3 regions of the Paenibacillus sp. 1-8 genome follow, and region 2 is predicted to be linked to each of the others. Evidence: predicted binding sites of a transcription regulator. Region 2 holds the regulator's gene; each other region holds the start of a gene.

Region 1 (2,262 bases), 190 kb from region 2:
TGGAGAGTGTCTTGAGGCGTACTCTTTCGTCGGCATTGATTTTTTTACTATCCAGGAACTCCAGTACATCCCATCCGAAAATGTTGTAGTATGCTGCGCCAGAACCTTTACGTTGACCCATCTGATCCGCGTAAGAGAAGCCGTCCTCCATCAGCTTCAGCACAGGCATAATTCCTTTAGCCGCGCCTTCTACACCTTTGATCGCCTCGCCGCGTGACCGCAGCTTCGACAGGTTGACCGCGACACCGCCGCCGATTTTGGACAACTGCATGCATGTGTTCAGCACGTAGTTGATCGAGTTGAGGGAGTCATCCATTTCGAGCAGGAAGCAGGACACCAGTTCTCCACGACGGCTTTTGCCTGCATTCAGGAAGGTTGGCGTTGCCGGCTGGAGACGCTGCTCCATCATCGAGCGGGACAACAGGCGCGCCGTATCGGCGTTACCGCGTCCCAAATGCAGGGCGACGACCGCCACCCGATCAGGATAGTGCTCCAGATAGACCTTACGGTCATTACTCTTCACTGCATAATCTGTATAAAACTTGGATGCTGCCATATAGGAAGGAAATTTAAAATTATAACTATGAGTGATATGGAAAATATCCTTAATTTCGTCAGCCGTATAGCTACTATAGAAATTTTCGTAATAATCATTCTCAATCATGTAGAGCACTTGAGCCGCTGTATCCGCAAACTTCAAGCTCCGTTCATCGACTTCCTTCATAAACTCGTCTACAGCCTCTTGGTCCTTTTCCAATTGAAAAAAGCCGTCTGTATCGCGTTTCATCAACATGTTGTTCAATTCAATATGCCGCAACTCGGCTCACCTCCTGTTTGAAACGCTCTACATCGCCGAACGTTCCGGATAATTCAAATTTACTGATGACAGGCACGTTGTAATGGTCGGAGATCAAATCCGCGCTTTTGGCAAAGCACTCGCCCCAGTTACGGTTGCCGCTGGCAGCCACACCCACGAGGTTTTGAGCATTTTTTTGCAAAAAGGAAGATACCCTTTCAGGTATCTGTCCAAACCCCGTTGTATATGTAATGAGTACGTATGGTTCCTCTATAGTCATTTGCTCCTGGATTTGGACCGCCGGAAGCTTGAGCTTCCCGATAAATCTTTTTACATTGCCGGTCTTGGAATCATAAGCAATCAGCATTGTATTCATCCTCCTTGACATTTGGCAAAACGGCATCTGCCCAAGGCTCGAAATCCTGTAAAGATTCGCAAACCCTTGCTGGCTGCGCTTCGCCAAAATTTTAACGCCTATTTATATCGGTACTTCCATATCTGTATTTTCAAGATATATGTGTAAAATACGCGCTATACACTATATTTAGAGTACGATTTCTATTTTATATCTATATATAGGTGAGGTCAATCACTTTTAAAAGGTTGGGCACAAGGATTGGGGGCAAGTCCAAGCGGGGTGCGGGATAAGCGGAATAACTTTTTTTTTCGTGCGAATTTTACAAATGTACTGGAGTTTTGGAGCGTGAAGATGTACGATTTGTCAATAGGAGATACAGTGGTAAATCTACCTTTTACTGTAGGGGGAATACGTATGATGGGAAATGGATTTATGGATTCAGGGTCGTTTGATGCCATATTTTTTATCGTTTTTGGAATCATTGCAATTGGATTTATCGCTATCATTGCCAAGGCAATCGGTACGGGGCTTTCGAATCAAGCCGCTGAGTTGGAACAACGTTCATGCAAGGTGGTGGACAAGAGAACGAGGGTTCGCGGGGGCTCAGGCGATTTTTCAGCTTCGACAGATTATTATGTTACTTTTGAGTTTGATGGGGGCGAGCGCAAGGAGCTGGAGGTGAAGGATAGGGATTTTGGCATGATTGTTACTGGAGATCGGGGGGAGCTTCGTTATAAAGGCACGCGCTTTCTGGAGTTCGTGAGAGCGATGGAAGCGTAAGCCATATTAGCTGGGGGCGGGTAACTGCCAGGATACCCATACATAACCGAAGGGAAGATGTACTATGCCACATATTATTGGGAAACGCATCGTATTGAGGGAGTATCGTCAGGAGGATATACCGGAAATACGAAAATGGGTCAATGACCCGGATATTACACGCGGTTTGAGTGATGTTTTTACTTATCCTCATTCTCAGACGAATAGCGAAGCCTACGTACAGATGATGATCGACGGTAACTCCGAGATGAAGGGCTTTGTTATTGCGCATAAAGACACACTGGACTATATTGGACAACTGGATTTATTTAAAATCAACTGGATGAAT
Region 2 (2,262 bases):
AGAGGACAACTGGAATTGGAACTCGGCGAGCAAATCAATGCCCTCATAAGCGCCTCACATGCGCTAAATGTCAAAACTGCAGCACGTTTCGATCCTTCAATACAACCTGCGGGTTTCCATATTATCCGTTGGCTGTACTCATATGGCCCAACAAGCGCCACTATGCTGGCGGAATCGACAGCTATGGATCGCAGTTCGGTGAGCCGTCTCGTCAAACAACTTGAGCTTTTGGGTTATGTGAAAAGGGAAGCCTCCCCTGATGATCGTCGAGGAATACTTCTATCCCTCACTGAGCTTGGACAGCAAAAGACGATTGTTGCTCTAAAAGAGAAAGAATTTGTATTTTACGAACACATTTCAAGATGGGACGATGAACAACTTGAAAATTTTATCGGAATGCTCAGGGACTTTAACGGATTTGATCACAAGTAACAGGTCCATTGATCATGAGTGTTAAGGAATGTGATGCTTAACTTCAAGAAGGAAGCCTATCTTCTTATAAGGCAAATTGGGAGGTGCTTAAGGTGAATGAACCCACATTCAAAAAGGCGATGGATACACTGGAGTTTCTAAGCCAAGATCGGGAAGCGCGACGTTTGTACGAGGAACGACAAAAATTTCTGCATGACGAGGCTTCTGCTCTTGAATGGGCTACGGAAAATTCCTCAAGCCAGTTCAAATGTAATGTAAAGGTTGAATGACCGCTTTTCTAAAAAGTTGAAGTAAAACTAAAACAAACGCCATGTCCTCATTCAAGAGAACATAGCGTTTGTTTTTATCAAGAAAATAGAGTCAACTGTGACCAAACGTGTGACCACGAAGGAAAACAAAGCTAAATTCAAAACAAAAAAACGGCATTTCTGCCGTTTTTCTAAAGGATGGACTCTCAGGGACTCGAACCCTGGACCAATTGATTAAGAGTCAACTGCTCTACCAACTGAGCTAAGAGTCCATATTATTATGGTGGAGCCTAGGGGGATCGAACCCCTGACCTCATCGCTGCCAGCGATGCGCTCTCCCAGCTGAGCTAAGGCCCCGTTTTATGTAATCTCAATCATCTGTTTGAAGCGACTCCTATATCATATAAAATTTTTCGCCCTGTGTCAATACTTTTATAAAAAATATAACCTTCCCACCATGAACCAAGATACAGTCAGCGATCTAGTCGCTGGCTGTGTCTTTGGATAACAGTGTTTTCAGTTCCTTCATAAACATGTTGATGTCTTTGAACTGCCGATAGACGGACGCAAAGCGCACGTAGGCCACTTCATCAACAGGATAGAGCTGTTCCATGACCAGCTCGCCGATCTGCTGGCTATCCACCTCTGTAGCGGCTGTGTTGCGAATGACGTTTTCCACCTGAGATACGATCATATCCAGTTGCTCGACAGATACGGGGCGCTTCTCGCAAGCCCGAATGAGACCGCGCAGCATTTTATCACGGCTGAACTCTTCACGGCTACCATCCTTTTTAATGACCATGAGCGGGGTCTCCTCCACCATTTCAAAGGTGGTAAAACGCCTAGCACATTGCTCGCATTCGCGACGGCGACGGATGGACTTGTTGTCATTCGCAGGCCGCGAGTCCAGTACCTTTGTTCCATTGTAGGCACAGTACGGGCATTTCATAAATTCATCACTTCCTTTTTCCAATAAATTCTCTATACTTTTTCGTAATAATTTTGTCAAAACGGTTCATAATATGTTTACCAAGTCGCGAGGAGGTGAACAACAATGGCACAAGGAAACAATGGCAACTCCAACAACCTGGTAGTCAGCAGATCCTCCGGCGCTCTGGAGCAAATGAAATTTGAAATCGCTCAAGAGCTGGGTATCAGCATTCCTCAAGATGGATACCAAGGAAACATGACTTCCTATGAGAACGGTTCGATCGGGGGCTACATCACAAAACGCCTCGTAACGATCGCCGAACAACAATTGGCAGGTCAATACCAATAATCGCGGTAATAATGCAAAAATAACAAAAAAAAGTGTTTGGATGGGCTACTAAAAACAGCCTGTCCTGCGCTTTTTTCATTTTAATGCCATCAGGCTCATTGTGTCATGACATATTTACACGCAGCCTCGCCATCCATTAAAACTGATTATAAATTTTCGTGTATTGCCTGTAGTAGTAAATAACCCGCTGTACATAATGTCGCGTCTCGCCAAAAGGGATTTGCTTGATGGATTCTTCTTTCCCATCCCATACGCCCTTGTCCAGCCACTCCTGTACTTTACCGGGGCCTGCGTTGTAAGCCG
Region 3 (2,262 bases), 2.2 Mb from region 2:
TTCAACACAATAGCGATCCCGCGTGACATCCCAAATTGCCCAGTCCTTTACTCGAACCGTAAATGTAACCGTTCGCGTCTCGCCCGGCTCCAGACAAATACGCTGAAATCCGTGAAGCCCCGGACCGCACATATAATTGTACGACCTCTTCTCCGGCAAACCTGCTCTGATTCGTAATGTCCACCCACACATTCAGAGTATCCGTGGCATCAAGTGTAACAAGAGAGTTGACGGTACCTTCAGTGACAGAGCTATCGTTCGTATCGGGCGCTATCCTTTACGATTCCCATCACATCACCGGCATCACTGACCACAAAGCCGTCCATTCCCCATTCGTCCCTGACAATATCGTTAACACCGTGATACAACGTAGCAGGTGTCCCATTAATCAGGTTGTAAGAGGTCATCATAGACTGGGCTTTGCCTTCTGTAAAAGGCTTTTCGGATGAATCTTCGGATTTTGAAAAAGATATTCTAAACCCGTTGTTTCATGACTCATATCCGTCATCTCCTTATCCCAATCAAAATACGATGAAAAGGTGTATGAAAGCGTTTTAATATATCATAACGAAAAAGGAGTACCCCGACAATACGTGTGAAGGTATATGATAAATGCATAAAAAAATTGTATATTTTCTTCAGTAAACAAAGCAAAAAATAATATTTTTTGGTATAATCAGGATATATATAATTGAAGGAGGAAGAGCTTATGAAAAATACCGGAATGACACGGCCTCTGGATCAATTGGGGCGAATCGTGCTTCCCAAGGAAATGCGTACCACGATGGATATCAATATTGGTGATTCGCTCGAATTTTTCGTGAATGAAGAAGGCTTTGTATTAAGGAAATATACAGGTGTAGCCTGCAAATTTTGCGGCGCAGTTGATCATTTGACTTATTTTCGTGATAGCTTTATTTGCGCCGATTGCATTCAGGTATTAAAGACAGAGGAAAATGTACATCCCACCAGCACCGAAGCCATCCAGGCTCAAGAACTTAGCAAGCCGGTTCATAACCATACAACCTGGCAGCCCAAACAATCCAGAGTGCAGCAAGGAGACATGGTAAAAAAGCTCCGAAAGCTGATTCAGGAACATCCCAACCTGCCGCAAAAGATATATGCCGAAATGCTCAATATCTCACAAGGCCGGGTGTCCCAGTTGAAAAAGCTGCTTTAAATGATCCAGTAATTTATTACAACACATACTCAGATCCAATGGATCTGTCCTCATATTATTTTCCGTCAAATATTCGATCGTCAGGTGTAGAGTAAGGAGCGTATTCGTTGATGTGTTCCTGACTTTTCACCTGGCTTTTTTGTGCTTTCCCCTCCCTATCGACGTGACAATAATCACATACGCTCTATCCATCCACATATACAATATATAGACTGAAACAATTGGTTTGTACACGATATTGTCAATATATTGTTTTTGGGAGAAAAATATATATTTTACTATATGGAGGGTTTTGCGATGAAGGTGTTGGAGGAACATCAATTATACGACATCGGCGAGCGGGTCATTGGGGCACAAGATTTGGACACGCTGCGGGAGAATGCAAATTTGAATGGAGAATCGTTCAGCGGCAAAATGAGCAAGCTCGGCTCCGAGTACGCCAAGTGGTATTCGCGACTGCGTGTGCTTCCGCCTGAACTGACAGACGCTATCGACCACGGATATGTGTATGTTCACGATTTGGACCAATATGCGCTCGGGACTACGAACTGTATCTTTATTCCTTTTGGTCGCTTGTTGCGAGATGGTTTTAATACAGGCAACGGCTCTGTGCGCACACCACAAACTATTATGTCTGCTATGGCACTGGTGGCTATCATATTCCAGTCTCAGCAAAACAGCCAATTTGGAGGCGTTTCTGCCAATAAAATAGACTGGGACCTTGCTCCTTTCGTGGCCCGGTCCTTCCGCAAGCATCTGCGCAAGGGACTCCGTCTGTTCGGAGAAGGAATAGAACCCGCCCTGCCTGATGACGAATTACATATAGCCAACAGCCTATTACATGAGATCTGCCCTCGTTCATACGCATTCGCACGCGAAGAAACGGAGACGGAAACCCGGCAGGCCGCCGAATCACTTATTCACAACCTGAACACCATGAGCAGTCGGGCAGGCGGACAAATTCCGTTCACATCACTGAATTACGGCATGTGTACTTCTGCTGAGGGGCGGCTTGTTACGCAATCGTTGCTGGAGGCCACTATTCGTGGCTTGGGCAGCGGGGAAACCCCTGTTTTTCCACA

Evidence for each region. Region 2 encodes NrdR, which represses ribonucleotide reductase genes. Its sites were predicted from a motif close to AACACNATATATNGTGTT; they were not measured.
Region 1: nrdI (class Ib ribonucleoside-diphosphate reductase assembly flavoprotein NrdI) is a predicted target of NrdR. The motif match lies at 1,331-1,348, and genes of this name have one in related genera.
Region 3: AC0WRU_RS23220 (anaerobic ribonucleoside triphosphate reductase) is a predicted target of NrdR. The motif match lies at 1,378-1,395, and genes of this name have one in related genera.

Annotation. Positions count from the first base shown of each region.
Region 1 covers NZ_CM149995.1:1,932,041-1,934,302, forward strand. Annotated here, with positions in the region: gene nrdE (class 1b ribonucleoside-diphosphate reductase subunit alpha) at 1-817, opposite strand, end outside; gene nrdI (class Ib ribonucleoside-diphosphate reductase assembly flavoprotein NrdI) at 804-1,163, opposite strand; gene AC0WRU_RS09050 (DUF2500 domain-containing protein) at 1,572-1,934, shown strand; gene AC0WRU_RS09055 (GNAT family N-acetyltransferase) at 1,999-2,262, shown strand, end outside.
Region 2 covers NZ_CM149995.1:1,743,352-1,745,613, reverse strand. Annotated here, with positions in the region: gene AC0WRU_RS08095 (MarR family winged helix-turn-helix transcriptional regulator) at 1-432, shown strand, start outside; partial or broken gene AC0WRU_RS08090 (PD-(D/E)XK nuclease family transposase) at 501-674, shown strand; tRNA gene AC0WRU_RS08085 (tRNA-Lys) at 880-952, opposite strand; tRNA gene AC0WRU_RS08080 (tRNA-Ala) at 962-1,037, opposite strand; gene nrdR (transcriptional regulator NrdR) at 1,162-1,629, opposite strand; gene AC0WRU_RS08070 (alpha/beta-type small acid-soluble spore protein) at 1,735-1,959, shown strand; gene AC0WRU_RS08065 (lytic transglycosylase domain-containing protein) at 2,096-2,262, opposite strand, start outside.
Region 3 covers NZ_CM149995.1:5,040,706-5,042,967, forward strand. Annotated here, with positions in the region: gene AC0WRU_RS23205 (fibronectin type III-like domain-contianing protein) at 1-132, opposite strand, end outside; partial or broken gene AC0WRU_RS23210 (glycoside hydrolase family 3 N-terminal domain-containing protein) at 261-443, opposite strand; gene AC0WRU_RS23215 (AbrB/MazE/SpoVT family DNA-binding domain-containing protein) at 710-1,180, shown strand; gene AC0WRU_RS23220 (anaerobic ribonucleoside triphosphate reductase) at 1,478-2,262, shown strand, end outside.